Regions from separate parts of the Marvinbryantia sp. genome, predicted to be linked through region 1. Evidence: riboswitches for the same ligand, from Rfam matches in the RefSeq annotation. Region 1 holds a riboswitch; each other region holds the start of a gene.
What was found. Region 1 has a riboswitch for cobalamin ahead of ACLU9Q_RS13135 (ABC transporter substrate-binding protein). Riboswitches for the same ligand answer to the same signal wherever they lie in the genome.

Region 1 (7,988 bases):
ATTCATGCTGGGACATGAGTGCGCGGGAACCGTTGTGGAAGTAGGCGAAGGATGCAAGGAGCTGAAGGTGGGCGACCGCGTTGCGCTGGAGCCGGGTATCACCTGCGGCGAGTGCGAATTCTGCAAATCGGGTCGTTACAACCTTTGCCCGGATGTTGTATTTCTGGCAACACCGCCGGTACAGGGATGCTACGAGGATTTCATTGCATTCCCGGAGAATATGTGCTTCAAGCTGCCGGACAACGTTTCCACGAAAGAGGGTGCGCTGGTTGAGCCGCTTTCCGTTGGTATGCACGCTGCAAACCAGGGCGAAGTTACGCTTGGCGATACCGTTCTGATTCTCGGCGGCGGCTGCATCGGTCTGGTGACGATGATGTGCTGCAAGGCGCACGGCGCAAGCAGAATTATCGTGGCGGACCTTGTGGATGCGCGTCTGGAGAAGGCAAAAGAGCTGGGCGCAACCGATGTGATCAACAGCGGCAAGGTGGATGTATTTGAGGAAGTAAAGAGACTGACAGACGGAAAGGGCGCCGACAAGGTATTTGAGACGGCAGGCTCTCCGGTGACGATCGCGCAGACCCCGTTCTTCGTAAAGCGCGGCGGCACCATCGTGCTGGTAGGTATTTCTGCAAAAGAGGAAATCACTTATAATTTCGCGCAGATCATGGACAAGGAAGCGACCATCAAATCCGTATTCCGCTACAGAAACGTATATCCGCAGGCAATCGCAGCGATTTCCAGCGGCTCTATCCCGGTAGCGAAGATCGCGACCCACGAATTCGACCTCGACCATATCCAGGAGGCATTCGAGGAAGCAATCAACAATAAGACCGATCTTGTAAAAGCAATTATAAAAGTAAACTAAATATTATGATGCCAAAGAAAAATGCCGCGCGGAGAAATCCGGGCGGCGTTTTTTTCGGGAGGTTTTGCAACAGGGAAGCTTGCCGGAAACGTTCCGGAACATTGGGAAAATTCCAAATAGCATTGAAAAAAACAGAAGTTTTGGGGAAAATTTTCCTAAAAATATTGATAATCCAAAAGTTTTGGGATAAAATATACTAAAAATATTATTTAAATGAACGTTTTGGGATTACAGATATAAATGAATAGGAGGGATTGCCTGTGGCTGTCAGACGGATAGAGAGAAAAGAGTATCTTGAAAAACTCATTGCATTTCGGGATAAAAATATAATAAAAATCATCACGGGAGTTCGTCGGTGCGGAAAATCAACGCTGATGGAAATGTATCAGGATTATCTGAGAAAAAACGGCGTATCCGGCGAACAGATTATTGCGGTAAATCTGGAAGATTACGATTTCTATGATTTGCGGGAGCCCAGAGCGCTTCATGCATATATAAAGGAACGCCTTGTGCAGGATAAAATGACCTATGTTTTTCTTGACGAAGTACAGCACTGCGATGATTTTGCCGGGGTTCTGGACAGTCTGTTTATTAAAAAGAATGTTGATTTATATGTGACAGGTTCAAATGCTTATATGCTGTCGTCGGAAATTGCCACACTGATTTCGGGACGGTATGTGGAAATCAGGATGCTGCCGCTATCATTTAAAGAATATGTGATGAGCACAGGAAATATGCAGGAGCTTGGGAAAAAGTATGTGACATATCTGGAAAACAGCTCTTTCCCATATACGCTGGAGCTTGCAGGGCGACCGAAAGAAATCCGGGATTACCTTGACGGAATTTATAACACCATTGTGGTAAAAGATATTGCAAAACGAAATAAGTTTCCGGATACGATGATGTTGGAAAGCATTGTACGGTTTCTGTTTGATAGTATTGGAAGTCCGCTTTCCACAAAGAAAATTGCGGACACTATGACGTCGAACGGCAGAAAAATTGATACAAAAACAGTAGAAAAATATCTGGATGCGTTAATGGAGAGCTACATTATTTATCAGGCAAAAAGATATAATATAAAAGGAAAGCAGTATTTAAAAACGCTGGAGAAGTATTATGTGGTGGATATTGGTCTGAGATATATGCTGCTGGGAGCCCGTTCTGCCGATGTGGGACATATTCTGGAAAATGTAGTTTATCTGGAGCTGATACGCAGAGGGTATGATGTATATGTCGGCAGGCTGGATGAAATGGAAGTTGATTTTGTGGCAATGGATTATAAAAGAATCACATATTATCAGGTGGCGGCTTCTGTGCGAGATGAGCAGACATTGCGGCGGGAACTGGTGCCGTTGCAGAAAATCAATGACCATTATCCCAAATTTCTTCTTACGCTGGACGAGGACCCGGAGGGGGATTACGAAGGCATCCGGCGGGTAAATGCGCTGGAGTGGCTTATGGGAATGACGGAGATATAGTGTTAAATACAGTGGTTTCGTTGCAAATTGCCTGCAACGATTTCCTGCGATGCAACAGGGCAGCCAGGCTGCCCTTGTTATCTGTTAATCATAATCGATAAATACTTTTTCGTTTCGCCGGAATACATCTGCATGGATATGGTAGAGCTCCTCCACCAGCGCGGAGCTGATAACGTCGTCCGGTCTGCCGTCGCACAGGTTCTGTCCGTTCTTGAGCACGTAGATACGGTCGCAGAATTTTGAAGCGAGACTTAAATCGTGCAGTGCGGTCAGCACTGTTTTTTTCGATGCTTTCAAAAGCGACAGCGTTTTTATCTGGCTGCCGATATCCAGATGGTTGGTCGGCTCGTCCAGAATAATCATTTCCGTTTCCTGCGCCAGCGCGCGGGCAATCAGTACCCGCTGCTTTTCGCCGCCGGACAGGCTCAGAAAGCTTCTCTCCAGAAAATCTTCCATTCCGACCATTTCCAGCGAATGGCAGACCACCTCGCGGTCGTGGTCGTTGGCGGCTTCCATCAGACGTTTTCTGGGATAGCGCCCCATCTGCACAACTTCTTCGACGGTGAAGTCAAAATTTGCCTCGCTTTCCTGCGAAACCACCGCAATGCGTTCCGCCATCTGCCGGTTTGACATTTTCAGAAGACTTTTTCCGTCCAGAAGGATATCTCCCGAAACGGGCACAAGCATTTTGTAGATATTTTTCAGCAGCGTCGACTTTCCGCTTCCGTTGGGACCGATGACGCCCACGAATTCCCCCTGGTTTACGGTGAGGGAAATATCCCGGATAATCTCCACCTGCCGGGTGCGGTAGCTTACTTTTTCTGCACTGAGCATAGGTCCGCCTCCCTTAAGATTTCCCGAAGGAATATTTCCGTACCCGTATCATCCACAGGAAGACAGGTGCTCCGAGCATGGAAGTAATAATGCCGATAGGAATTTCACTGGGCTGGTCGAGCATTCTGGCACCGACGTCCACCCAGACCAGGAAAATCGCTCCCAGCAGCGTGGAAATCGGAATCACCTTCCGGTGGTCCGCACCGACCATCGACCGCACGATATGCGGGATGACAAGTCCGACGAAACCGATGCTGCCGGTCACTGCCACTGCCGTTCCGGTCAGTGCCGCCGACAGAAAGACGGTGATTTTGCGCACGAGATTAATATTGATTCCCAGCGTCACCGCGCTGCTCTCTCCCATAAGAAGCGCGTTCATGGAGGTGGAGAGAGCATACAGGCACAGAAAGCCCGGTATCAGTACCACAAACAGGGGAAGAAGCTCTTCCCACTGGGCACTGGCTACGCTGCCAAGCGTCCAGAACGTCACCTCCCGGATTTTGCTGTCATCCGGGGCCTTGTAAATGAGAAAGTTTGAAAATGCGGTAAACATGGCGGAAATAGCCGTTCCCACCAGAACCAGCTTGATGGGCGCCACCTCTTTGCCGCTTTTCGCCATGTAATAAACAATTAAAATTGCCGCCATCGCGCCGATAAAAGCGCCGCCCTGGACAGAGTATGCGCCAAGGAAGGAGAGCGCTCCGGTGACAATGGCAAGTGAAGCGCCGAAGGTTGCGCCGGAGGATACGCCCAGCACATAGGGACTTGCCAGCGGATTTTTGGTAAATGACTGCATGGCGACGCCCGAAAGCGTCAGCGCCGCGCCTACCATAGCGCCCATCAGCACCCGCGGCGTCCGCAGATGCCAGACGATGTTCTGCGTGCTCATGCGGATATCTTCAACATCGCCTATGCCGGTCAGACGATGAAGAACCACCTGCCAGACCGTTTGGAAAGGGATGCTGACAGGTCCGATTCCGATGGCAAGAATCATCGACAGAATCAATAGTATTAGCAAGAACACGCAGGTTATCCCCACGTGTTCCCTCATGAATTTACATAACCGTTTCATATGAAATTATTCAAAACACTCCGGATGGAATGCCTGGGCAAATTTTTCAATCGTATCGCCCACACGGGTGCTGGCGAATACTTCCGGAAGCGTGATAACCAGGAAGTTTTCGTTCTTGATGGCAGTTACATCGGAAAGAGCTTCGTTGTCCAGCAGGAACTGGATTTTCTCGTCTGCGGTCGTATCGCCGTAATCATTGATGACGATAACCTCCGGGTCTGCCTCTACAACGGCTTCCCAGCTTACGGTGTTCCAGGTTTTTTCAAGGTCCTCAAATACATTGACGCCGCCTGCGTGACGCATCAGCTTTGAGGTGAAGTTGTTTCCGGGCGTGTAGGCGCCGCCGTCCATTTCGCAGTCAAAGTTGAATACCCGCACTTCCTCTGTACCGGCAATTTTCTCTTCTACTGCCGCAATCTGGGCTTTCATACCGTCTACGATTTCATTTGCTTTGTCTTCAACCTGGAAAATTTTGCCGAGGTTGTAAAAATCCTGATAAACATCTTCCACGTCGCAGCCAAGCTTGTAGCCTTCGATGGAAGAAAGGGACATGATGCCGTACTCGCTTAAGGCATCATGTGTGGCAATCGCCGTGTCAGAATCGCTGAAAGCAGAGCTTCTTCCATAGATGAAATCCGGTTCCAGGTCCAGAACTACCTCCAGGGACGGATAACCGTTGTTGTCGGAGATCACCGGCTTTGATTCGTATTCTTCGCGGTACTGCTCCGGAAGCTGGGCGTTGTTGTAGCAGGTTCCGATAATTTTGTCGCCGAGACCAAGCGCCATAAGCTGCTCTCCGGTGTTGGGATTGGTGCTGATTACACGCTCCGGAACATGTGTAAAGGTGACCTCCTGGTCGTCCTTTGTCACCAGCGTGAAAGGAAATACGTCGCCATCTGCGGCTTCTGCGCCGTCAGCTTCTGTCTCCGCAGCTTCGGTTTCCACAGCGGCTTCCTGTGTTTCGGCTTCTGTTTCCTCAGCAAAAGCTGCTGCCGGGGAGAGCGCCATTACGCCAGCCATAATCAGTGTCAGTAATTGGTTCCTTTTTTTCATCTTGCACCTCCATAGGTATTATGGTCGGGACTTTTGCCCCAACATCATGAAATGAGTGATTGGTTACTGGAAGTCCATAAAAAAGAATCGAGCCTGTCTTCACAGACAGGCATACCAGACAGACCGTTTTGTGCGCAGTAGTCCGGACCGGGCTTTGCAGACGACTGCATGAACCGGAAAAACGGAACTGCTGCGTGTGTCGTAGATACGAACAAATCTGCGAGGATGCTTTGCATGGAAGCTTCTTTCGCACAAGGCAGGCAGGTTTCCTGGCTCACAGATTTGCGCTTGTCCCTCCTTCTCACGGCATTCGCCGCAATGGATATCCGGGGAAGCTCCCTGCTCACAGTGACCGCATCGCTCAGGCTTTTCCTGATTCCCTCTCATTTCCGGATACGGAAATTCACCTGCTTTGTTTCGACAAAATTCATGATAGCATATAGCTGTCTGCTTTGCAAGAGAACTTTTTTGTTGATTTTATCTAATCCCAGATAATCAGATGCATGACTTTTTTGGCGGCTGTTACTATTCTTGAAGATAAATAACTTCTGGCAAGTTTTCTTTTGGAATAGCTCCATATGGGATTGCCCTGTGTCTGCTCAGACAGTAATTTAGTAAAAAACTGTTCCCAGCTGGCGTACTTTTCACTTTCGATATAATTTTCCGGTTTTTGGAGGATTGCAGATACATTTACATCCGGAATGGCATTTGTAGACAACAATAACCATTCAAAGGATTCCGGCGCGTATAGCGCTGCATTTTCTGCGCTGTCGAGATAGCGCATGATTTCGCGCATTTCTGAACCAAGCGCCGCCCCGTCTGCAATGACCAATATTTTTTGGGCGGTCGCTTCGGTATTCTTCAATACTTTCAGAATATTTGACTTTCCATTGGCAGATATGCATGAGATATTTTTCTGTCTGCACAACTCATTGAAAAATTCATATCCCGAATTTGAATCTTCTGTTATTACCAGATGCGGATTTATGCCGTCTGTTTCCGATATTTCTCCATAAAGATTATATATTTCGTTGTACTTCTGCTTCGCTTCGTGAAATTTTCCGGATTCACGGAAGCCGTATATTTCCCGGACACTGTAAGGAAGCATTGGCAGCTTTTCCCGTGTTGCGAGCACAAAGTAGTTATCTGATTTCAAAGCAAGCTCCGCGAATTTTTTTGAAGCCAGAAAGCGGCTGCCTTCATCAATAAAAATGATGGAACCGGATATGCCTTCCAACTGCCGCTCCCAGTCTTCGCTGTCTAATGTCCGGCAGGGAAGGTCGCAGGAGACCACAATGCCGCTGTCAGTACCGTATCTTCTGTAGTCACGGATAAAATCAATCAATACGGTTTTACCGGAGCCGCTGTCTCCAGTGAGAATGGTGATATTTCTTTTAATGGTAAAATCGTATCGGATTTTCTTTGATTCAACAATGATTCTGTGAGCGCCCTTCATAATATATTACTCCTGTTTCATTTTGTTCAGATATTCAGAGGCAACGGGAATCAGCTCTTTCATTGAATGCACGATTTCTCCGCCGTTCCCGACAACGATGGTGAATTTTGTGTCTTTCCCAAAATCCATCAGATGCCGGAGATTGATGGTCAGGTTTTTGCTTTCCGCTATCTTCAGAATCCATTTTGCGCAGTTATCCCCGCACGTGGAGGCGTTGAAAATTTTATCCGGTTCATTCAGCATAAGAAGCAGCGTTTTTACACCGCCGGATAATCTTTCGGGAGGAATCTGTCCCAATACCGGGCTCTGGATACATTCGCCGCTCAGAACATCTGATTTATCTATATCTTTAACCATCTGCTTTGCCAGAGCGGAATCGAACCATTCTGGCTCATAAGTATTTTTAAAATAGACAGCGGTATTGTAGACGCTGTTTTCCATATCTCCAAAAAAAATTGTCAGCATATAAGCACCTCTCTCTTGCTTTCTACGGATTATTTTAGCATTGAACCATTGTAAATGCAATCCGGGCATTTAAATCCGGTTCGGATACAGAAAGCGTTCCCGGATGAGGTATACGCCGCCAAGAAGCACGGAGGTGTCCTGCAGGGTGGAGGGCACCAGGCGGCAGTAGCCCTTCATGTTGTTGTGGAGCTGAGCCGCGATGTCGTCGCACAGTCCGGCGTGGCACATGGTGAGCGAGCTGTTGAGCACGATGATGTCCGGATTGAAGGTGTTCAGCAGATTGTTGATGCCGACAGACATATATTTGATAAACTGCTGCATGGCGCGCACAGCGGCAGGGTCGCCCTGGCGGTAAAGTCTGCCGTAGACCTCGGCGTTTACCGGATAGCCCTTTTGGGCGGAGAGCTCCGCAAACAGTGCGCGCTCGGAGGCATACTGCTCCAGACAGCCGTGATTGCCGCAGGGACAGGGACGTCCGTCCACTTCGATAATAGTATGACCAAATTCGCCGGCGTAGCCGTTTTTGCCTTTGACGAGCTGGTTTTTCATGATGATGCCGGCGCCGATACCGGAGTGGACGCTGATGTAGAGCATTTCATTGGTATCGTGGCAGTGCGCCCATTCGCCCAGCGCGGAAAGATTCGCCTCGTTTTCCATCACGACGGGTACGCCGTAGATATCGCCGAGGCGGGACACAAAATCGATATCTCCGAAAGAAGAATACGGAAGAAAAATGATTTTGTTATGATGGACAACGCCATGAAT
Region 2 (7,988 bases), on a different contig from region 1:
GCCGGAACTGGATCGCATGCCCGCAATCCACGGTCCGTTCTGTCAGGACAGCGAGAACCAGGTTGATTTTTTCATTTTCCGGTTGCGTTTCAAACACAGATTTGATACCATTAAGGGGAAGCGCGAACTTCTCATTGAATTCTTTTATGTATGAGTGGAGGAATTCATTGGCAGCATCTATGGTCGTGATCCCTGCTAATCGTAATTCGATTGGCAGGCGCGACTGTAGTGTCTGGTTGAGGCGTTCTACGCGGCCTTTGGCCTGCGGGACACTGCTGGATTCCAGCTGAACACCAAGCTGCTTGCAGGCATAAGCGAATTGGGTATAGGTATCCTCATCAAGAGATGGGGAGTTTTTCTTTTTATAGGTAAATACCGTACGGCGGTCTGTGAAGATCCTGTAAGGGATGCCGTAGGTGGTCAGGATCTGGTGGAATACGTGATAGTAGCCCTTTAAGGTTTCCTGCGTGTCAAACCAGGCTCCGGTGACCCGGCCGGTAGCATCGTCAATAGCCAGGTGGAGGTGCCATACCTGCCCGGGGATCCATTCATAGGGAGTTGCGTCCATCTGCTGCAGTTCCCCAAAATAAGCACATCTTGGACGTCTTGAATGAGCATCTTCAACCGCTACGAGATTGGTTTGGAGCACAGCGGCTTCTTTCAGGCTGCAGGCACTTTTCTTTTTATCCTGAAGCTCCTTTTCCATACGCTTTTTCTTGGCCTTTGTAACTTTCGGAGAAAGAATATATTTACTTTCCAGGATCTTAGCTACAGAAGAAGGTGAGACGCAGATGTGTTCATGGGCCTCAAGGAGTTCTGAATAATGCTGGAAATTAGCATCAAAATATTTTGTAAGGTAGAGATCGATGATGCGATTGCGGGTCTCGTCAGGGATGCTGGTGGACGGTTTACGTCCCCTATTGCCATGGATAAAGAAAGCCTTTCCTTCTTTGCGGTATCCAGCCAGCATACGGTTGATATGGCGTTTGGTGCAGCCAAGGGTGAGGGCAGCCCTGTCCTTATTCCCATCCGGGTGATCTGCCAGAGATTTGATCACTTCGTATTTTTTCTGTTCATCCATTGTAAGTATTACCTTTCTGATAATGATTTCCTCCAATCTAAAATAGATAGAGGATATTTTACCACATCCGGGACATTTTCATATGTGGTATACTAGGACATTATCATAAATGGCTTATATTGTCAAAAAAATAACAATATTGGTATTGACAAAAAAATAACAATATGATATTCTCGATATGTGCAAAAGAATAGTGCAGTATCAGGTGAGAGTAGTTTTAGGCTCTGGCAAAAGGGAATCAGGTGAGAATCCTGAGCGAACTGGTCACTGTATTCAGGGAGTGAACTTCAGTAACCATTGCATCCCCAAAGAATGTGAGAAGGTGAAGGGAACGGCGAACTGTAAGTCAGGAAACCTGCCTGGTACATGGATGTGCTCCAGACACAGCGCAAGCATCCGGCAGTCATAGGGTATCCGGAAGATACCTTATGGTTTATTTGGTGTGTCTGCAAAGGGGAGCGGACGCTTTTTTGTTGCCAAGCATACGACAAAAACGTCCAGTGGACGTTTTTAGTTGAAAAATCCCTCTATAAAATCTGAGGGAGAGCTTTCTCTTTGTAAGAACCATGCACAAGAATACCTCTATAAGGAAGGAGATCACACATTTATGAGCAGCAAAATCACGATTATTGGAGCAGGAAGCGTAGGAGCAACGATTGCCTATACCCTTTCCCAGAGAGATATCGCATCAGAACTCGTTCTGATCGACATCAACAAGGAAAAGGTGGACGGTGAGGTGATGGATATTGAGCAGGGTACCTGCTTCCGCGATCCGGTGTCCATTGTTGGAGGCGAGTATGAGGATGCGAAGGATTCCGACATCGTTATCATTACCTCCGGCGTAGCAAGAAAGCCGGGACAGTCCAGAATCGAACTCACTCAGACGAATGTAAACATTCTGAAGCAGATTACGCCGGAAATTGTAAAGGCAGCGCCGAAAGCGCTCTACATCATTGTGAGCAACCCGGTGGACATCATGACCTACGTGTTTACAAAAATTTCCGGACTCCCGGAGAATCAGATCATCGGTTCCGGTACGATCCTCGACACGGCGCGTCTGCGCTGCGGTCTTTCTGAGCATTTCCGCGTGGCACAGAAAAATATCCATGCGTATGTATTTGGCGAGCACGGTGATTCTTCCTTTATCCCGTGGACGGGCGCTTATATTTCCGGCGCGCATATCAGCGAATACTATGAGATGATGAAGTCCCGCGGGGAGGATATCGACGAGCTTGACAAAGAGGCAATGACAGAGTACGTACACAAATCCGGCGGAAAGATTATTGCAAATAAGGGAGCAACCTTCTATGCGATCTCCGCTGCTGTCTGCAAGCTGTGCGATATCCTGGTAGCGTCCTCTGATTCCATCGCAACGGTTTCCTCCATGATGCACGGCGAGTACGGTATTGAAGATGTATGTCTCAGTACGCTTACGCTGGTGGGACCGAACGGTATCCGCGGGAAGGTACCGATGCGCATGAACAAGGAAGAGACGGAGAAGCTGCGCGCAAGCGCAAAGGTGCTCAAGGACGTTATCGCGCAGATCGAATTATGATGCCGGGCAAAGTGTTCTGTAATTCACAAAGAAATCTGAAAGCATCGTAACACAAATATTAGGAGGAACTATGAAATACAGTTATTATCCGGGATGTACCTTGCGGACGAAGGCGAAAGACCTGGATGCCTATGCAAGAGCTTCGGCGCGTGCGCTCGGCTTTGAGCTGGAGGAGATTGAAAACTGGCAGTGCTGCGGCGGCGTTTATCCGCTGGGAAGCGATGAGATTGCCACGAAGCTTTCTTCTGTACGCGCGCTGAACGAGGCAAAGGAAAAGGGTCAGGAGCTTGTTACGCTCTGTTCCGCCTGTCATCATGTCATCAAGCGCGTGAATGATGACATGAAGCATGTGGAGGACATCCGCACAAGGGCAAACAATTATATGCAGCTTGAGACTCCCTACGCCGGGGAGACGACGGTGCTGCATTATCTGGAGGTTTTAAGAGACCGCGTTGGGTTTGATGAACTGAAGAAAAAAGTGGTAAATCCGCTTACGGGCAGAAAAATCGGCGCCTATTATGGCTGTCTGCTTCTGCGTCCGGGCAGCGTGATGGCGTTTGACAATCCGGAAAATCCCACGATTATCGAGGATTTCATCCGTGCCATCGGAGCAGAGCCTGTTATTTACCCATACCGCAACGAATGCTGCGGCGGCTATATTTCCTTGAAGGAAAAAGAGCTTTCAAAGAACATGTGCGACACGATTATGGAGAGTGCGTCCGGCTTCGGCGCAGAAATGCTGATCACCGCCTGTCCCCTGTGCCTGTACAACCTGAACAAGAGCACGAACGGAAAGCTTCCGGTATACTATTTTACAGAGCTTCTCGCAGAGGCGCTCGGTGTCAAAGAGGAGGTGGCGAAGTGAACAAGACCGCAAAAAAGCAGGCGGAGCTGATTCAGGAAATCAGCGGCGTCAATCCTTTAAAATGTATGAAATGCGGAAAATGTTCCGCAACCTGCCCCTCATATGATGAAATGGACATCAAACCGCACCAGTTTGTATCTTATGTGCAGCACGAAAACATTGAGGCGCTGGTACAGTCAAAGACACTCTGGAAATGTCTTTCCTGCTTTGCCTGTGTGGAGCGCTGTCCGCGGGATGTAAAGCCCGGCAAGCTGATCGACGCGGCAAGACAGATCGTCGTGCGTGAGCGCGGAGCGGATTATCTGCAGCCGGATGAAATTCCGGAGCTTCTTGATGAGGAGCTTCCGCAGCAGCTTTTAGTCAGTGCATTCAGAAGATACAGGAGGTGAGCACAGATGCAGAGAATAGGAGTGTTTGTCTGTCATTGCGGAAGCAACATCGCCGCAACGGTGGACGTAAAGAAAGTAGTAGAAATGGCTCTGCAGGAACCGGGCGTGGTTCATGCGGAGGATTATCAGTATATGTGCTCGGAGGCAGGTCAGGCGAAGATTGCCGCGGCAATCAAAGAGAAAAATCTGACAGGCATCGTCGTATGTTCCTGTTCGCCGCGTATGCACGAGACGACCTTCCGCAAGGCGGCGGAGCGCGCCGGGCTGAACCCGTATATGGTGGAGATCGCCAACATCCGCGAGCACTGCTCCTGGATACATAAGGATATCGAAGAAGCTACCAAAAAGGCAGTCATCCTTGCACGGGCAGCCATTGCAAAAGTAAATCTGGATGCCCCCTTAAAGCCTGGCGAGAGCCGGGTTACAAAGCGTGCCCTGGTAATCGGCGGCGGAATCGCCGGCATCCAGACAGCGCTGGATATCGCTGACGCGGGCTATGAGGTGGATATCGTGGAAAAAACGCCGAGTATCGGCGGCAGAATGTCGCAGCTCGACAAGACCTTCCCGACCCTGGACTGCTCGGCATGTATCCTCACTCCGAAGATGGTGGAGGCGGCAGCCCACGAGAAAATCAGAATCTATACATACAGTGAAGTGGAAAAGGTGAGCGGCTTCGTCGGCGACTTCACGGTCGATATCCGCAAGAAGGCGCGCAGCGTGGACATGGACAAATGTACCGGCTGCGGCGTGTGCCAGGAGAAATGCCCGTCCCGCAAGACGCCCAGCGAATTCAACCGCGGACTGAACACCAGAAGCGCCATCTATACGCCGTTTGCGCAGGCAATCCCGAATGTACCGGTAATCGACCGCGAGAACTGCATCAAGTTTAAGACCGGCAAATGCGGCGTGTGCGCGAAGGTCTGCCAGGCAGGCGCCATCGACTATGACCAGAAGGACGAGATTATCACAGAGAAATACGGTGCAATCGTGGTTGCAACCGGTTTTGATACCATCAAGCTGGACAATTACGACGAGTACGCCTACAGCCAGAGCAAGGATGTCATCACCTCCCTGGAGCTGGAGCGTATCATGAATGCCGCCGGACCGACAAAAGGTCATCTGGAGCGCCTCTCCGACGGAAAAGCGCCGAAGGAAATGGTATTCATCCAGTGCGTCGGCAGCCGCTGCTCAGACAGCAGAGGAAAGAGCTACTGCTCGAAAATCTGCTGTATGTACACGGCGAAGCACGCCATGCTCATCCGCGACAAATATCCGGATGTGAATGTGACGGTGTTCTATATTGATGTGCGTACACCGGGCAAAAACTTCGATGAATTCTACCGCCGTGCGGTAGAGCAGTACGGCGTCAACTATATCAAGGGCCAGGTTGGCAAGGTTGCGCCGCAGCCAAACGGCAGACTGCTTGTGCAGGCGTCTGATCTGCTGGATAACCGGCAGATTAAGATGGAAGCCGATATGGTTGTCCTGGCGACCGCCATCGAGCCGAACCCGGATGTCCGCAAGATTGCGACCATGCTGACAGCGAGCATCGACACCAACAACTTCCTCACGGAAGCGCACGCAAAGCTGCGTCCGGTGGAATCTCCGACAGCCGGTATTTTCCTGTCCGGCGTCTGCCAGGGACCCAAAGATATTCCGGAGACAGTTGCGCAGGCGGGCGCGGCGGCTGTAAAGGCAATCGGTCTGCTTGCAAAGGATAAGCTGCTGACGAACCCGTGCACGGCGCAGTCCGATATCCTGCTCTGCAACGGCTGCTCATCCTGTGCGAATGTCTGCCCGTACGGAGCAATCACCTATGAAGACAGGGAAGTAAACGACCACGGCATCCGTGAGACGCGCCGCATCGCAGTCGTAAACAGCGCGCTGTGCCAGGGCTGCGGAGCATGTACCGTTGCCTGCCCGTCCGGAGCGATGGATCTGCAGGGCTTCTCGAACAGACAGATTATAGCGGAGGTGGATGCAATATGTCGATAGAAAAGAACGAAGAATTTAAACCGAAAATTGTCGCTTTCTGCTGTAACTGGTGCAGCTACGCGGGCGCAGACCTGGCTGGAAGCAGCCGTCTGACCTACCCGGCGGACGTCAAGATCATCCGCGTGCCCTGTTCCTGCCGTGTCAACCCGATGTTCATCCTGAGAGCATTTGAGAAGGGCGCGGACGGCGTGATCCTGTGCGGCTGTCATCCGGGCGACTGCCACTACAGCACCGGAAACTATTATGCGCGCAGACGTATGACGCTGCTGTTCTCCATGCTGGACTTCATCGGCGTGGAAAACGGACGCACCCGCGTGGAATGGGTTTCCGCCGCGGAGGGCGCGAAATTCTCCGCCACCATGAACGAGTTTGTGGAGAAGATCTACTCGCTCGGAAAGAACGTAAGATTGGAGGATTTAAGATGCAGGAATTAATTAACCGTGCAAAAGAGCTGCTGGCAGACGGAACGGTTGCGCGTGTCCTTGGCTGGAGAGCCGGCGACCTGCCTTATAATCCGGAACCGGCTTACTTTGAAAACGCGGAAGAGCTGCAGGATTTCGTGTACAACGGATTCTGCGGGGCGAATTTAAGCAAATATATGATAGAAGCCTCCAAACTGGAGGGAAAGACCCTGGTCTGCCTGAAGCCGTGCGATACCTACAGCTTTAACCAGCTCTTAAAGGAGCACCGCGTGGACCGCGAAAAAGCGTACATCATCGGCGTGGGCTGCAAGGGCAAGCTGGATATTGAAAAAATCAGAAAACAGGGCATTAAGGGCATTGAGCACATCGACGGGGCGGAAATTGAGGATGCCTGCGATACGCTGACGATCCAGACTATTTACGGAGAAAAGAGCTGCGCCTATAAGGACGCCATGCTGGAGCGCTGCCATGTCTGCAAGGGCAAGGAGCACCGGATTTACGACGAGCTGATCGGGGATTCTGCGGACACCACGGACGCGGACCGCTTTGAGGAGGTGCGCCGCATCGAGTCGATGAGCCCGCAGGAGAAGTTTGCTTTCTTCCAGAAGGAACTGAGCAAATGTATCCGCTGCAACGCCTGCCGCAACGTATGTCCGGCGTGCAGCTGCCGCAAATGTGTATTTGACAGCACAAAATTTGACAGCTCCCAGAAGGCGAACGCCGATTCCTTTGAGGAGAAAATGTTCCATATTATCCGTGCTTTCCATGTTGCCGGAAGATGTACGGACTGCGGAGAGTGCAGCCGCGTATGTCCGCAGGGCATTCCTCTGCACCTGTTTAACCGGAAGTTTATCAAGGATATCAACGAGCTTTACGGAGAATACCAGGCGGGCGAAGATATCACGGCGGATACGCCGCTGACGCACTTTACCTTTGACGACGCCGAGCCGGGAATCGTTGCAGAGAGGGGGAAGGAGCATGTATAAGATTGCGAAAGAAAACCTGCCGCAACTTTACCGCCGCATTGCGGAAAAGAAGGAGCTGTATCTGCCGCTGGAAATCGGCGGACAGACAAACTTCGCGGTATGGGAAGAGGGCGATACGGTAGCCCTTGATGTGCTGAAGACCGTGAAATCCCCCAAGGATGCTTTTTTTCCGCAGAGTGAGAATCTCTATACCTGCAAACGCGAAGGAAAGAAGATTTCCATCGAGCCGCAGGCGCTGAAGGAACAGGAATTTGTGGTATTCGGCATGAAAGCCTGCGATGTACAGGGCGTGCAGGTGCTCGATAAGGTCTTTCTGGCGGAGCCGGTGGATTCCTTCTATGCGGCGCGCCGCGAACACGGAACGATCGTCGCCCTCGCCTGTCACGAGCCGGAGGAAACCTGCTTTTGCAGGGTGTTCGGCATCGACTGCGCAGACCCGGCGGCGGACGTTGCCTGCTGGATGATCGAAGAGGAGCTTTTCTGGAAGCCGCTTACCGCGAAGGGTGAAGCGCTCACAGAAGAAGTGCGTGATCTGCTCACGGAGACAGAAGGGGACAGCGAAAAAGTGGAGGCGGAAAAAGAAAATATCCGCAGTATCGTGGAGAAGCTTCCGTACAGTCATCTGTCATTAGAGGGCTGGAACGGGGAAGCCCAGAAGGAGAAATTCGATTCCCCGCTCTGGGAGGAGCTGTATA
Region 3 (7,988 bases), on a different contig from region 1:
TGATAAAGATCGGGACGCCCAAAAATGAAATGATGATTCCAACCGGGATCGTGACCGGCGCCAGAATCAGCCGCCCGATCGTATCGGCAACCAACATCAGAATCGCGCCCGTCACTGCCGAAAACGGCAGCAGATAGCGATGATCATTTCCGATGATCATGCGTGCGATATGCGGTCCTGCCAGACCGACAAATCCGATCACACCGGTAAAGCTGATCACCGCAGCCGTCATCAGCACAGAAAGGATCCCCACCTGCACGCGCACAGCTTCCACACGGATACCCAGAGATTTCGCCACCTCGTCGTCCCCGGAGGACATTACATTCAGCGCAGGAGCATGAAAATAAAGCAGGATCAGACAAACAAGTACTACCACAGCTACCGTTCCCGCTTCCTGCCACTGCGCGCCGTTCAAAGACCCGAACGCCCACTGCACTACCTGCGCCAGCTTATGTTCGCTGGCAAAAAATTCAATGGTTGAGGTAGCTGCGCTAAACAGGTAATTCAGCGCAATTCCCGTCAGAACGATCGCTTCCGGTCCCATTCCGACCTTGAGAGAGATCATGTATACCAGCACCGTACATCCCATTGCCCATATAAATGCGTTCAGCACGATACCGGCTTCTGTACCGGCAAACAGCCCCATGCCAAACACGATAGAAAGCGATGCGCCAAATGCCGCCGCGTTGGAAATACCAATAGTAAAGGGGCTGACCAGAGAATTTCTCGTCACTCCCTGCATCGCCGCTCCGGATACGGAAAGTCCGAAGCCTGCGAGCACCGCCATCACAACCCTTGGGAGCCGCAGGAAAAGGATCACCTTTTCCTGCTTGCCCGGTTCCTCACCCCGCAGCCAGCCGGCCGCCGCTCTGCACACATCCGCCACGCTGGTATCCGCCGCGCCCATCGCCGTAAATACCAGAGCCAGAATGACTGTCAATATCAGACACAAAATGATCAGCAGCCAGTTTCTGCGCGCAGAAACCTCGTACCGCTTTGCAATTTCTTTTCCGCTCATTGCTTCAGCTCAGATGCGCTGTAGAAGTGTCCCTCCACGTTTTCAAACCCCTGGAAGTCCTCCATCCATGCGCGGAATACCTCGTCCGGATCCAGATCCGGCAGCAGATCCGGATAGAGCATCTTTGCCACATACATCGTTCCTACCAGCTTGCAGGCGCCGCCGTGGCTGAACTGTGTCATAAAATAAATATCATCATTCTTCACCGCGGTGATCTCATCCCATCCCGCACGGGAAATCAGATTCTCGTAGCAGTTAATAAAGTCCTCTTTTGTCGGCGGCTCGTATAAACCGGTGCCTGCATTTGCCTTTTCCGGCGTGATCAGCTTAATGATCACATCCGGGTCGCGCACGATCACTTCCTCCGGATCTACGTCACTCTTGGAGATATTTTCAAAATCTGTCGCAAAAATATTTTCTCCGCCGGCATAGGCAATCATATCGTAGAAGAAATCTCCCGGCAGGGTCGTATTATAATCGGTAGTCGATTCAAAATAAACCGTCTTTTTCTCCTGCCCCTCCAGCTGCGTGTTGATGTACTCCAGCTTGTCATTAAAGTAATTGTAGAACTCCTGCGCCGATTCCTCGACATCAAACATTTTTCCAATGTTCTCTACCTGATTTTTAAAATCCGACGTATCGTATCCCGAAATCACAAAAACCTTGATCCCAAACGGCTCCAGCTGTCCCTCTGCCTCTTCATAGGAACCGTTGTCCGGCAGAATAAGTACATCCGGGTCCAGCTCCGCAATCTTTTCATAGTTCAGCTCGGTCTGGCTCTTTCCGATAACATTGTCCGGGTCAAACATCCCCCAGTATTCTCTGTCCTGCGCCGTATTGCTATCCACTGAAATAATGTGATCGATCGCTCCGCACGCACGGATCAGTTCGCTGTTGTAGCGGTTCGCCACCACGCACGTAGATACCGGATACGGCAGTTCCACCTCTCTGCCCGCATTGTCCGTAAGGGTAATTGTCTCCTTGTTCTCTGCTTCTTCTGCGCTTACTCCCGCAAACACTGCTGCCGAAAGAAATGTGCAGCAAAGCAGTGCTGCCAGTTTTTTCATGTGCTTCATACTTTTTCTCCTTTGCTTTTTTATTTTAGTCAAATACCCTGCAGCAAGCTGCGGGGCACGACCTGCTTGTTCTTTCCGCCCAGGGGGCGGCGTATTTGACCCTCGCGGGAATAAAAAAAGAGACCTTTCCAAGATCGAAAAAGTCTCCTGCCGTTTCAGTTGCAACAGCTTTCTTTCCCCTTGCCCGGAAATACTTCTGCATATTATAAAGGCAGGTCTCCTGACTTCTGCTTCATCCGCAAAACACCTTCCCGCCAAAGGCAGTGGTTCCTTCGTTTCTTGTCCGCAATTACAGTAGTGGCTGCTGTGGGGGATTTTCACCCCGCTTCCCTTTTCATCAGATCCTCATCTGAACCCTTATAAAGATTTTTATTTATTTGTTAAAACTATAACATTTTCTGCCAGATGTGTCAAGCAGATCCCGAAGCATTGGCTGCCCGCTCCTCAAGCCACTTTTGCGCGCCCGCAACAGGCTCTTTTGATGCCGGAAAAATTTCCGCGCGCCCGTCCATCGCCTTCTGGACCCTTTTCTCCAGTAAGTCCAGATATGTCCGGTTCGCCGCCTTTGTGTGGACAGAGCCGGTAAGTACAACCGGGATCTGCGCCTGTGCAAAGCCAAGCTTGCGGCAGACCACGCTGATATTTTCTGCCGTGCAGTCCGTCATTTCCTCTGCCAGAGTCTGCGCGTCCTCATCCTTTTGTTCCAACGCCGCAAAGAACAGCTCCACCGCTGCTCTTGCCGCCTCCGGATGCTCTGTCGGATCCTTCAGAAGCGTCAGCGAATCAAGAATGTCCTCCTCGCTCCGGCATCCGAATTTCTGCTGATACGCCGCCGTCAGATACGTATTCTCCCCATGCAGGAAAAGGCGCTGATACACCGCCCGGAAAAGGTGCACGGCAATCCATCTGCCGCCTCCGGCATCCCCGGACCACTCATCCAGTCCGGCGCTCTTTATCATCCTGCTCTCTTCACTGATCCCGCAGCAGCATACGCCTGTCCCGCAGTTATAGGCGATTCCCCAGCCATTGCACTCCGCCTTTACAGGCAGGAAACCATCGTTGCACACCAGGAACCGCGTAAGCCCGATATCCCGCAGGCAGCGCTCAATATTTATCTGATCTGTGCGGCTGTCAACACCGGACAACCCCGCCACCGTATCCGTAATATCACCGATCTGCAGCCCTCTTCGCCCAAGCAGGTCAGCGATCGCGCTCCTCAGCTCACGCGCCGTATCCTCCCATCCGCCCGGCAGGAAATCATGATTCACGCATCCGCCCAGGCAGCGCTCCGCCGCCCGGAATTGTCCGTCAAGCAGACGATACTCCGTTTTCGTTCCCCCGCCGTCGATCGCAAGATACCACGCATTTTTCATACTGCCTCCGCCTTTCTTTTCTGCGCATAATTATCCGCCCAGAGAATCAGCAAAATAATGATGCCCTTGCACACCTGCTGAATGTAAGCGCTGATGCCGAGCATATTCATGCAGTTCTCCAGAAGCTGTATTGCAAGCAGGCCCACAAAGGACTGCCCGATCCCGCCGACGCCGCCTGCAAAAGAAGTGCCGCCTACCACACAGCCGCAGTTCACAGACAGCGCGGTGCTGTCTCCGTAAATGGACGAGCCGGTGTTCAGCCGTGAGGAGAGCAGTACGCCGCAGAAAGCGGCCATCGCCCCGCAGATCACAAAGGTCATCCACTTTATTTTTTCCGCCTTGATGCCGGATTGCGCGGCTACGTTATAATCGCCGCCGATCGCATAGCAGTTTCTGCCAAAAGAAGTAAACCGCAGAATGCAGAAAAAGAGCACCAGCATCACCAGCATGATAATGATCAGATTCGGTATCCCGGCGATCAGCTTTCCGTTGGCAATTTTCATGAACGACAGATTTTTTGCCGGAACCGGATGCGCGTCGGTAATCTGCTGGGCAATGCCTTTGAGCAGCATTCCCATGCCGAGCGTGATGATAAACGGCTCCGTTTTCTGCCGTACGACCAGAAAGCCATTGACAAAACCAACCAGCGCCCCGCAGGCAACCGCCGCCAGGATCGCCGCCCACAGCGGCATATAATCCATCAGCTTAATCGTGATAATTCCCGAAAGGCTCATCATCGAACCAATTGAAAAATCTACGCCGCCGCAGATGATCACCAGCGTCACTCCAAAGGCAAGCATCTCCAGGATCGCCGCCGAATTCAGCATATCAAGAAGATTATACGTCGTGTAAAATCTGGTGTCAAAGAAAATCATCAAAAACAGCATCAAAAGAATCGCCGTCAGCGCCTTTTGTTTTTCCATTACTTTACAGATTTTTCTCCATACGTGCATTCGTCCCACCTCACTTTGTTCTGCGTCGGTCTATCCAGATAGCAATAATCAGGATGATGCCCTCGCACACCGACTGGATATAGGTTGATACGCCAAGTAAATTCAGACAGTTGGAAAGCAGTGTCACAAGCATAACGCCGAGCATGGTGCGGATCACACTGCCGCGGCCGCCCGAAAGCGAAGTACCGCCCACTACCACTGCAAGGATCGCGTTCGTCTCATAGTTTGCGCCCATCAGCGGCGATGCCGTGGTCGTACGCGAAAACAGCACGATCGCGCCAAATGCCGACAGCACGCCGGACAGCACATAGACAAGCGCTACCCGCCGCTTCACCGGAATGCCAACCATATCCGCCGCTGTAATATTGGCTCCCGTAAGCTGGATCTCCCGCCCGGTCTGTGTCCGGTTCAGAAAAAGATGCAGCGCAAACATCAGCGCAAAAAACAGCAGGAAGGATACCGGAATAAAACCGACCTTGCCGGAACCAATGCCACGCAGCAGCGTCACCGAAGAATTCAGGTGAGACATATGCTGCGTTGCTCCGCCCGTGTACAGAAGTGCCGCAGCGCTGTACACCGCGCTGAGCGCGTAGCTCATAAACAGAGCCTTCGCCTGCGTCAGCGCCCCGCAGCTTATTACCGCAAGCGCATTTATAAGCCCCATCAGCGCACCCGCAAGCAAGCCTGCAAGCAGCGCGCCCGTCTGTCCAAGCACGTCGATCATGGAAATTGTAAACACCGCGGAAAGAGATACGATTCCCGCCACCGAAAGATCAATATAACCGCCGATGATAGCGATCGTCATCCCAAGCGCCACAAAGCTCAGCGGTCCAAACTGGTTCAAAAGATTTCCAAGGTTCGCCACGGTGAGAAATTTCGGTTCCATCAGAGCCGTCACTGCCGCCAGGATCACGATCGTCACCAGGACCAGATTTTCCTGCAAAAACGAATTCGCGCGTGTTTTTGTATTCACAGCCTTTCCTCCTCTCTCAGCCGATCGCCATATTCATGATTTCCTGCGCCGAGGTCTGCTCCGGGTCAAATTCCCCGGTAATGCGCCCATTCGCGATCGTCAGCACGCGGTTGCTCATATTCAGCACCTCCGGCAGCTCCGATGAGATCAGGATGATCGAGCTTCCTGCCTCCACCGTCTTTTTCATCAGCATATAGATCTCGTATTTTGCACCCACGTCAATCCCCCGCGTCGGCTCGTCCAGGATGAGGATGCGCGGACTCGTCTCCAGCCAGCGCCCGATAATGCACTTCTGCTGGTTTCCGCCGGACAGCTCCACAACCGGCGTCTGCGCAGAAGAGGTCTTGATCAGCAGCTCCTCTATCTGCCGCTGCGCCATCTGACGCTCCTTTCCTCTCGACAGAAAAACACCCTTTTTCACCTTCGGCAGATTCGCCATGGAAATATTCGCCTCCACGGAAAACGGCAGCACCAGCCCCTGCTGCTTCCGGTCCTCCGGCACAAACGCCATTCCGTACTTTTTTCCATCCTGCGGGCATGTAATATTCACAGTCTCCCCGTCGATCCGGATTTCCTTCTGCTTTGCCTTATCCGCCCCGTAAATCGCCCGCACGATCTCCGTTCTTCCTGCGCCGACAAGACCGACCAGACCAAGGATCTCCCCTTTATTCAGCGTAAAGGAAATATCTTTAAGCTTTCTCGTATTTAAATGCTCCACCCTCATCAGCGGTCCGCCAACACAGTGGGGCCGTTCCGGGTATTCATTCTCAATGGTCCTGCCCACCATCATACTTACCATGTCCCGGCGGCTGAGCTCCCCGGCAGGACGCGTATCGATCACATGGCCGTCACGCATGACCGTCACATAATCGCAGTATTCAAAGATTTCATCCAGCTTGTGGCTGATGTAAATGATCGAGATCCCCTGCCCGCGCAGCTGCCGGATGATCTCTCCCAGACTCGCAAGCTCCTCCTCCGTCAGACTGCTGGACGGCTCATCCATAATGATCAGCTTTGACTGAAAGGAAAGCGCCTTGGCAATCTCCACCATCTGCTTTTCCGAGGTACTCAGCTCCGACACAAGTGTCCGCGTGCTGATGGACGAACCGATCCGTTCCAGAAGCTCCTTCGCCTTCTGGTGCGTTCCCCTCATGCCGCCCGCCTCTTTAAATCTTCCAAGAAAAATGTTTTCCCCTACCGTCATGGAATTTACCAGACTGAATTCCTGGTAAATAATGCTCAGTCCCATGCGCAGCGATTCCATCGGCGACGTCGTCTCCACTGTTTGCCCGTCAAACTGGATGCTCCCGGAATCCTTTGTATAAACGCCGGAGAGGATTTTCATCAGCGTCGACTTGCCTGCTCCGTTTTCTCCCACGATCCCATGAACAACCCCGCGGCGTATCTGCAGAGATACGTCATCCAGCGCTTTCACGCCCGGGAATGTTTTGCTTACCTCCCGGACGGATAGAATGAATTCCGAAGAAGGATTTTCTGTCATAATGTCGTCCTCCTGCTCTATATGCAAATGGATTGCCTGCTTTTTCGGCAGGCAATCCGCGGTGTACAGTTTCCCTCTTTACCACTCCGGATACGGCAGCTCATCCACATTTTCCGCCGTCACGATATCAAGCGGCACATAATTTTCTGCCTCATATTCCTCGCCGTCTGCCGCTTTGCGGATCGTTTCCAGTGCTTTCAGCGAAATGTTGACTACATTCTGGCTGATGCATACATTCTGTGTACCCGCTTTCACCTGGTCAAATCCGCTTCTGCTCCCGTCGATCGCTACCACATAGGTGCCCTCAATGCCCGCATTTTTCAATGCCTCGATGCAGCCTGTTGCGCCGCCGTCCCAGTGGCAGAAGATACCCTGGATCTCATCGCCGTACTTTACGATCATATCCTCCGTGATCGCCATCGTCTCATTGGAGGACCAGCTGCTCGTCGCCTGATAATCCAGCACTTCAATGTTTGAACCTTCCAGCGCCGCATTGAAGCCGTCGTGCCTGCGCACCTGTGCGTCCGTTCCTGCCGTGCCGCCCACCTCAAGAATCTTCGCGCCGTCCGGGAACTGCTCAATAAATGCCTGAGCTGCTTTTTCACCTGCTTCCGTGTCATCCACGCCCACAAAGATATCGCGGTATTCGCGGTATTCCTCCGGGAGATCCGCAGAGTACATTGCTACGATCACGCCGTTCTCTTTCGCCTGCATAACCGCCGGGATCACCGCATTGATATCGCTCGGACAAAGAATGATCGCATCGAAGCCCTGTCCGATACAGTTCGTGATAGCGGAGGTTTCTGTCTGCGCATCGTATTTGCCGTCAAACGCCGTTACTTCCATGTTGTAATCACCCTGGTTTTCCTCCATGATCTTATAGCCGTAGGCGTTCATCTCGTTCGACATAGAATTCGGTATGTACGCCACCTTCAGCGTCTCCGCCTCCTTCGCATAAGCGGTCAGCCCCATCGTCAGTACGCATCCGGCCGCCAGTGCAGCCAGCATTCCCTTTGTTCTTTTCATTGTAGTTCCTCCTTTAATAATATATTTTTGTGCGGGTATCCCGCATTGTTGCCATAATTTTTGTTATA
Region 4 (7,988 bases), on a different contig from region 1:
GGACGCAGACTGTATGATCCGGATTATGGAAAAATTTTATCGTGGAACGTGTGAGTGGAGGGATTCTTTCTATGAATGAGAAAACAGATTTTACACAGGGCAGTATTTTGAAAAAGCTGGCATATTTTATGATCCCGATTTTAGGTGCGCTGGTGCTGCAGGCGGCATATGGGGCGGTGGATCTGCTGGTGGTGGGAAGATTCGGTTCCACCTCCGGGCTTTCCGCGGTTTCCACCGGCAGTCAGGTACTGAATCTTGTTACCTTTGTGGTTACGCAGCTTGCAATGGGCATTACCGTTCTGATCGCCCGCTATCTGGGAGAAAAGCGTTCGGAAGCGATCGGCCCGGTCATTGGCGGTGCAGAGGTTGTGTTTGCACTGATCTCTGCGGGGCTTTTTGTTCTGATGGTATGCTTTGCACGTCCGATCTCGGTCCTGATGCAGGCTCCGGCGGAGGCGGTCGATCTGACGTCCGGCTACGTGCGCATTTGCGGAAGCGGTATTTTCTTTATCGTGGCATATAATCTGCTTTCCTCTGTTTTCAGAGGTCTGGGAGACAGCAGATCGCCGCTGCTCTTTGTACTGATCGCCTGTGTGGTCAATGTGATCGGCGATCTGGCGTTGGTTGCCGGGCTGCACATGGATGCGGCCGGCGCGGCGCTTGCGACAGTTTTTGCGCAGGCGGTCAGCGTGGTGTGCGCCGTGGTAATGCTTGTGAAAAAAGGGCTTCCGTTTACCATTACCAAAAAAGATTTCCGGCTGAATCCGCAATGCCGGAAGTTTCTGGGCATCGGGCTGCCGCTGGCGCTGCAGGAATTTCTGACGCAGGTTTCTTTCCTGGCCCTGTGTGCGTTTGTGAACCGTCTTGGGCTGGAGGCTTCTTCCGGCTACGGTGTTGCCTGCAAGATTGTAAATTTTGCCATGCTGATTCCAAGCGCGCTGATGCAGTCGATGGCGTCCTTTGTTTCTCAGAATGTGGGAGCCGGAAATACAAAGCGGGCGAAACGCGCGATGTTTACCGGTATTGGCGTGGGACTGGTATTTGGTTGTGCCGTATTTGCCCTTGTTATGCTGAAAGGCGATGTGCTGGCGGGATTCTTCTCCACGGATGCTGCGGTTGTTCAGAAGGGATTTGAGTATCTGAAAGGCTTTGCGCCGGAAACGATCCTGACGGCTGTCCTGTTCAGCATGATCGGCTATTTTAACGGAAACGATAAGACGCTCTGGGTTATGGTGCAGGGGCTTGTCCAGACGCTTCTGGTACGGCTGCCAATGTCTTATTTTATGAGTATCCAGCCCAACGCCAGTCTGACCTGGATCGGGCTGGCAGCTCCGACATCTACAGCCGTGGGGATCTTATTAAATATTGTATTTTATATATACTTAAATAAGAAAACGCCGGGAAAGCGTGCTCAGAAAGCGTAGACTGTTTTCTATAATTATTGTGCAAATAATGTTACGAGATCCGCCGGTCGTCTGATCCGGAAATCCGGGTTTTCCACACTGCCAAATCCGTATTCTGCAAAGACGAAGGGAATCCCGGCCTCCCTGCAGGCGTCGGCGTCGCCCTGGGTATCGCCAACATACACCGGATCTGTTAGATTATTTTCGCGCATCAGCCGCAGGATGGACTGTCCCTTGGAGGTGCCGGTCTGTCCGAAGCAGAGATGATCTTTAAAATATTTGCCGTAACCGGTTTTTCGGAAAAGCAGCTCGATATAGCCGAGCTGACAGTTGCTTACAATGTAGAGCGGGTACTTTGCAGAGAGCGCTTTTAAGGCTTCCTCCAGTCCTTCGTATACCGTGCCCGGCTTTTTCTCAAGCTCCGCATGCTCCTGCCTGAAACACATTTCTGCGAGCGCGCGCTGGCGCTCATAGGGGATGGACGGGAGCAGCGTGGAAAAAATCACATCCATCGGTTTTCCGAAAAGCTGCTTTAGATCATCCGGCGTCACACGGACCGGCAGATCAGTGTTTTCGCTGATCGTGCGGTTATAGGCAACGGCAACCACATCTGTAGAATCCCAGATCGTTCCGTCTACATCAAAAATAATTCCATCCATGATTTCTCTCCTTATACGTCTTTATGATAGAGGGCGCGGCAGCAAAAACTGCCCGCAGGAATCCCGTTTGTGCGGAATTGCCCTCGGACAGTTTATCATAAAAAGAATGAAATCTCAACGGTATCCTACATTTCTAATATCACTGCCTGATAACCTGCAAGGTGCAGTGTCGTGCCGTCCGTGTCAAGCTGCTTTAGATTATTCAGCACTACGTTTTTATACGGCGCATCAAGCGTGACGGTCTGCGGCTCTTTCTGATAGTTTGCGATGACGAGCAGCGTCTGAGCTTCGCCGCGGCGGTAGAATGCCATCAGATTGTGACGGTCCTCCCACACCGGTTCCAGGTTTCCGCAAACGATGGTGTCCGCGTACTGCGGATTTTTGCGCAGCGCCGTCAGCTTTTTATAGTAGTTGAACACGGAATCTTCGCGGCTCATCTGCTCGGCGGCGTTGATCTGCGTGTAGTTTGGATTTATGCGCAGCCACGGTGTACCGCTTGTGAAACCAGCGTTTTCGCTGGCATCCCACTGGAATGGGGTACGGGCGTTGTCGCGGCTGAGACGGTTGACTGCTTTCAGCGCTTCTTTGGGGGAAAGGCCGGCTTTTAAGGCAACCTGGTATTCATCAAGCGTGCTGATATCGTTCACCTCGTCGATGGAGGCGAATGTGAGATTTTCCATGCCAAGCTCCTGTCCCTGGTAGAGGAAGGGAAGCCCTTTGAGCATGAAGGAAATCGTTCCGAGCATCTTTTTGCTCGCCTCGCAGCAGTCGCCCTCCGGGATGTAGCGGCTGACACCGCGCGGCTCGTCGTGATTCTCAATAATATTGGAAAGAAAACCGATATCCGCTATTTTGCGCTGACTCTCAAAGCAGCAGCGCTTGTAGTCATCTGGCGTGATCACCTGACTGTCATACCAGCCCTTTGCGCTTCCGCCGAAAATCGTCTCGTTAAAATCGAACATGGTGGAAAAACAGCCGTTATCGCCGATGAAATCCGGCAACTCATCCGGCTTTTCGTTAAACACCTCGCCGACGGAAAAGGCGTTGTGCGGCTTGAAGGTGTTATCCGACATTTCATGCAGGAAATCGAGAACGCCCTGCGCGTCTTCCAACATGTAGTGGATCGAGGAAAGTCCGTCCTCACGGTCGACCGGATAATCCTTAAACGGCAGCGCTTTTTTGATATTGATGATCGCGTCGATGCGGAATCCGGCAACGCCCTTGTCCAGCCACCAGTTGATCATCTTGTAGATTTCCTGACGCACTTTTGGATTTTCCCAGTTTAGATCCGGCTGCTTTTTGTGGAACACATGCAGGTAATATTTGTCGGTTCCCGGAATCTGTTCCCAGACCGGACCGCCGAAGTAAGAGCGCCAGTTGCACGGCAGCTTCCCGTCTTTGCATTCTTCAATATAAAAATATTTTCCGTAAGGACCGTCCGGATCGGCGAGCGCCTTTTGGAACCACTCATGCTCATCTGAGCAGTGATTTACCACCAGGTCAAGGACGATGTACATATCACGCTTTTTTGCCTCGGCAAGCAGTTCGTCCATATCCTCCATGGTTCCGAAGCGCGGGTCGATGTTGTAATAGTCGGAAATATCGTAGCCCTGATCCGCCAGCGGGGAACAGAAGCAGGGGGAGATCCAGACGATATCCACACCGAGATCCTTTAAATAATCGAGCTTTTCAATAATTCCGCGAAGGTCGCCGATACCATCTCCATTGGTATCGCGAAAGCTCTTCGGGTAAATCTGATAGGCAACCTTTCCGTGCCACCATTTTTTCTGCATAATCAAATCCTCCGTTCAAAATTGGTGAGAACCGGATGCGTCCCGTTCTGAATGATGAGTACAGTATAATTCCGCTGTGGACAAAAATCTTCTGCAAATATGACTAAAAATTACGAAATATTGACTTTCTCGCTCCCCTTCCGGTATTGCAGAGGCGTGCACCCGCACACCAGCCGGAAGGTACGCATAAAATTGCCCAGATTATTGAAGCCGCTTTCCAGTGCGATTTCTGTTACAGAATGGTCGGTTTCTTTTAGAAGGCGGCAGGCGTACCGGATACGCATCTCATTTAAATAGGTAATTGGCGGTCTGCCGATGATTTTTTTGAAGAAGCGGCAGAAATACTGCTCGTTCATATTTGCCTGGGCGGCAAGCTCCTGCATGGTGACTTTTTCAGTCATGTGCGCCTGCATGTAAGAGAGCGTTTTTTTGACGGTGTCCACCCGTCTGTCTGCTGTCATCTGGGAGGCGGCAAGAAGCTTCTGCTCGGAAAAGGCTGCAAAAATATTTAAAAGCGACGCTTTGGCGCGCATATATTGCGGGAGACTGCTTACACGATATTGGCTGCGGCGGCTGGAAGCATCGGAGGGAAGCCCGGCGGCATCTGCAATCTGCAGAAATTCGCGCTTCAGAACGGCGAAGCAGGGATTTTGGCGGAAAATCGGTCCCGGAAGCGACAGTGTGCCCTCCGACAGCGGCTGCACAAGCTTTTCCTGCACCGGGTCGGCGGCAAAAGTGCGCAGCATGGACAGAGAAAAGACGAACGCCATCTCCCGGTAATCCTTTTCTGAATAAATGTAGTGGAGGTCTCCGCTCTTTATCAGACAGAAGCACTCCTCTTCGATTTCATATTTTTCCATATTGATTTCCAGATGAAAACAGCCCTGCTCAAAATAAATAATCTCCAGCTCCTCATGCCAGTGATGCTTTACCAGAAACGGCATACCGGCAGGCGGCGCGGCGCTGTCCGCCTGGTAACAGGCACAGGGAAAAGCGGCGGTGCCGTGCAGACGGTTTTCTTTTAAGGGCGTGATGTCAGAATGCTTCATAGATACCTCCTTCCTGCACTTGTAATCAGGCAAAATAATCCGTCCGATATTGCGGGAAATGCTGACTCCGGCGGATTTTAGGGGTGGAGCGGTTGAAGAGACTGTATCATATATTGGGGATGCTGGCAAGAGTAATAACAGGATAAAAAGTGTGAAAGCTATCAGATCAATATTCATAAAATACTTGTACTTTTGAAAAAAGAGTGCTATGATGTTTGTAACTTCATAAGAGCAACAGGTGCAGAAAACGGCAAAGCCGCGATCTGTTAAAAGGGAAACAGGTGAAAATCCTGTACGATCTCGTCACTGTGAGCAGGGAGTGCAAAACAAAGCGCGTTTGGCGCAGTCACTGGGCAACCGGGAAGACAGTTTTTGCATGAGGATCTGCAAGCCAGGAAACCTGCCTGCTGCTGGTACGGGACCTGGGAAAACCGGTCCGGATCACGAGTAATTGATTGTACCGTTTTGCATGTTCTGCAGCCGCACGAATCTTTTACTTTTCCATGTAAAAGATTTTTTATTTTGTGGAAAATTTCCGCAGATTTCTGCCAGATAAGAAAGCGTGGAAAGCACATTTTTGCGGTTGTGTATGCTCCTTCTTCCGTGCCGGGTTACATTGCTGATGCAAAAATTTACATACATCAGAGACGGAACAGGATGTTTCGTCTAAAAAATCAAGGAGGATAAGAACATGAAAAACAAAGTATGGAAGCTGTTGGCAGCAGGTGTTGGTGCGGCAACTTTGATGATGGGCGCTGTAGGCGTACAGGCAGAGGATGCAACGGAAGCGGTGACGGAAGCTGTTTCAGAAGCAGCGGAGGATGCGACGGAGGCTGCTGCAGAAGAGGCTGAGGGAGAAGACGAGGAAAACTACGAGACCGGCGACGCTTCCAAGGATAATCCGAGAAACCAGGATGAGATCGGCGAAAAGGAGCTGCTGGTCGTAAGCTTTGGCACAAGCTTCAACGATAACCGTGTGGCAACCATCGGCGCGATCGAGAACGCTATGGAAGAAGCGTTCCCGGAATATTCTGTGAGAAGAGGCTTTACGGCACAGATCATCATCGACCATGTGAAGAACCGTGACGGCGAAGTGATCGACAACTTCGGCGAGGCGCTGAACAGAGCGATCGACAACGGCGTAAAGACGCTGGTTGTACAGCCGACGCATCTGATGAACGGTCTGGAGTACAACGATGTTATCGACGAGCTTGCGCAGTATGCAGAGGAGTTTGAGCAGGTAGCAGTCGGTGAACCGCTTCTTACCTCCGATGAGGACTATCAGGTTGTTATCAACGCGATCACAGAAGATACCAAGGCGCAGGACGACGGCGAGACCGCGATCGTATTCATGGGACACGGCACTGAGGCAGAGTCCAACCAGATCTATGCAACCATGCAGGAAAAGCTGACAGAAGCAGGTTTCGCAAACTACTTTGTAGGTACGGTAGAAGCAAGCCCGTCGCTGGACGATGTGCTTGCAGCAGTACAGGCAGGCGAGTATAAGAAGGTAGTTCTTCAGCCGCTGATGATCGTTGCGGGCGACCACGCAAACAACGATATGGCAGGCGACGAGGACGGCGCATGGAAAAAGACATTTGAGGATGCCGGGTACGAAGTAACCTGCAATCTGAAGGGTCTCGGCGAGATGCCGGCGATCCAGGAGCTGCTGGTTGCACATGCGCAGGCAGCAATCGACAGCCTTGCTGAGTAAGAGATTATGAAAGCTGTGCTTCCGTTCGGGAGCGTGACGGGGCGATGTACGGGCTTTCAAAGTAAGGAACAGAAGGGATATCATCATGAAAAAATTTAAGGCAACGGTGCTGGCTGCGGTTCTCGCAGCCGGTATGATGAGCACACTGGGATGTGCCGAGGAAACAGAGGCTGTGACGGAAGCTGTGACAGAAGCAGCGGAGGGCAGCACGGAGAGCCAGGTGGCGTCGAAGGAGGAAATGGCTCCGGTTGAGGACATTGTGACCGACGACATGGTGCCGGTCTATGCGGATAGCATCAAAGATGGCGTTTACAGCATTAAGGTGGACTCCAGCTCGTCCATGTTCAGTATTGAGGAATGCGAGCTGACGGTGGCGGACGGGAAAATGACCGCTGTCATGACGATGGGCGGAACTGGCTATCTGTATCTCTACATGGGAACCGGCGAGGAGGCTGTCGCTGCGACGGAGGAAGATTACATACCGTTTGTGGAAAATGAAGAGGGTGCGCACACCTTTGAGGTGCCGGTGGAAGCGCTCGATATGGGCGTGGACTGTGCGGCGTTCAGCAAGAAGAAAGAAAAATGGTACGATCGCACGCTGGTATTCCGTGCGGACTCCCTGCCGCAGGATGCTTTTGCGGAAGGAACGATCACGGCGCTTGCAGATTTAGGTCTGGAGGACGGCAGCTATCAGATCGAGGTTTCTCTGGAGGGCGGTTCCGGCAGAGCTACGGTGGAATCCCCGGCGGCGCTTACCGTTGCGGACGGCGCGGCAACAGCTACGATCATCTGGAGCAGCAATTCCTACGATTATATGATCGTAAATGATGAAAAGCTTGAGCCGGTTACGATGGAGGAGCACTCGACCTTTGAGATCCCGGTGACGGGCTTCGACTGGAAGATGCCGGTGGTTGCGGATACGATCGCGATGAGCACCCCGCATGAGATTGAATACACCCTGTGTTTTGATTCAGCAACAATTGAAAAGGCGGAATAATGAAAAAGATTATCTGTTTTTTTCGGACATTTTTGATATCCATGCTTCTGCTGTCCGGCGGCGCTGTCTTAGCGCCGCCGACAGTCGGGGCGGCAGATACGGTGCCGGATTTTGGCAGTATGGAGGCGGAGCGCAGCATGGAGCTTCTCTATGCTGAGCAGTTTTCGGTAGATTATTATGAGGGCGGCTATGCTTTGATCACGATCAAAGAGGGCGGCCGTTTTCTTGTTGTGCCGGATGGCCTGCCGGTGCCGGAAAATCTGGATGCAGACATCGCGGTGATCCGGAAGCCTTTGCAGAACATCTATCTTGTCGCCACATCGGCAATGGATCTTTTCTGTGCTCTGGACGGCACCGACGCGATCGGCCTGTC

Region 2: linked by a shared signal. The riboswitch ahead of ACLU9Q_RS15445 (L-lactate dehydrogenase) and the one ahead of ACLU9Q_RS13135 (ABC transporter substrate-binding protein) in region 1 are both predicted to bind cobalamin.
Region 3: linked by a shared signal. The riboswitch ahead of ACLU9Q_RS06635 (ABC transporter substrate-binding protein) and the one ahead of ACLU9Q_RS13135 (ABC transporter substrate-binding protein) in region 1 are both predicted to bind cobalamin.
Region 4: linked by a shared signal. The riboswitch ahead of ACLU9Q_RS06365 (sirohydrochlorin cobaltochelatase) and the one ahead of ACLU9Q_RS13135 (ABC transporter substrate-binding protein) in region 1 are both predicted to bind cobalamin.

Annotation. Positions count from the first base shown of each region.
Region 1 covers NZ_JBKXTT010000011.1:34,117-42,104, forward strand. The annotation lists gene ACLU9Q_RS13115 (NAD(P)-dependent alcohol dehydrogenase) at 1-865, shown strand, start outside; gene ACLU9Q_RS13120 (ATP-binding protein) at 1,126-2,343, shown strand; gene ACLU9Q_RS13125 (ABC transporter ATP-binding protein) at 2,428-3,177, opposite strand; gene ACLU9Q_RS13130 (FecCD family ABC transporter permease) at 3,191-4,216, opposite strand; gene ACLU9Q_RS13135 (ABC transporter substrate-binding protein) at 4,256-5,302, opposite strand; cobalamin riboswitch at 5,544-5,728, opposite strand; gene ACLU9Q_RS13140 (hypothetical protein) at 5,784-6,758, opposite strand; gene ACLU9Q_RS13145 (DUF4869 domain-containing protein) at 6,765-7,223, opposite strand; gene ACLU9Q_RS13150 (ROK family transcriptional regulator) at 7,293-7,988, opposite strand, start outside.
Region 2 covers NZ_JBKXTT010000015.1:14,393-22,380, reverse strand. The annotation lists gene ACLU9Q_RS15450 (ISNCY family transposase) at 1-1,081, opposite strand, end outside; cobalamin riboswitch at 1,268-1,459, shown strand; gene ACLU9Q_RS15445 (L-lactate dehydrogenase) at 1,689-2,636, shown strand; gene ACLU9Q_RS15440 (CoB--CoM heterodisulfide reductase iron-sulfur subunit B family protein) at 2,707-3,501, shown strand; gene ACLU9Q_RS15435 (4Fe-4S dicluster domain-containing protein) at 3,498-3,890, shown strand; gene ACLU9Q_RS15430 (CoB--CoM heterodisulfide reductase iron-sulfur subunit A family protein) at 3,897-5,885, shown strand; gene ACLU9Q_RS15425 (hydrogenase iron-sulfur subunit) at 5,876-6,319, shown strand; gene ACLU9Q_RS15420 (4Fe-4S dicluster domain-containing protein) at 6,307-7,293, shown strand; gene ACLU9Q_RS15415 (4Fe-4S dicluster domain-containing protein) at 7,286-7,988, shown strand, end outside.
Region 3 covers NZ_JBKXTT010000004.1:272,821-280,808, reverse strand. The annotation lists gene ACLU9Q_RS06640 (FecCD family ABC transporter permease) at 1-1,018, opposite strand, end outside; gene ACLU9Q_RS06635 (ABC transporter substrate-binding protein) at 1,015-2,094, opposite strand; cobalamin riboswitch at 2,287-2,468, opposite strand; gene ACLU9Q_RS06630 (N-acetylglucosamine kinase) at 2,505-3,467, opposite strand; gene ACLU9Q_RS06625 (ABC transporter permease) at 3,464-4,420, opposite strand; gene ACLU9Q_RS06620 (ABC transporter permease) at 4,431-5,393, opposite strand; gene ACLU9Q_RS06615 (sugar ABC transporter ATP-binding protein) at 5,410-6,894, opposite strand; gene ACLU9Q_RS06610 (sugar ABC transporter substrate-binding protein) at 6,973-7,920, opposite strand.
Region 4 covers NZ_JBKXTT010000004.1:210,835-218,822, forward strand. The annotation lists gene ACLU9Q_RS06340 (MarR family winged helix-turn-helix transcriptional regulator) at 1-79, shown strand, start outside; gene ACLU9Q_RS06345 (MATE family efflux transporter) at 72-1,424, shown strand; gene ACLU9Q_RS06350 (HAD family hydrolase) at 1,439-2,062, opposite strand; gene ACLU9Q_RS06355 (glycoside hydrolase family 13 protein) at 2,188-3,855, opposite strand; gene ACLU9Q_RS06360 (AraC family transcriptional regulator) at 3,966-4,904, opposite strand; cobalamin riboswitch at 5,124-5,327, shown strand; gene ACLU9Q_RS06365 (sirohydrochlorin cobaltochelatase) at 5,650-6,618, shown strand; gene ACLU9Q_RS06370 (hypothetical protein) at 6,704-7,615, shown strand; gene ACLU9Q_RS06375 (ABC transporter substrate-binding protein) at 7,615-7,988, shown strand, end outside.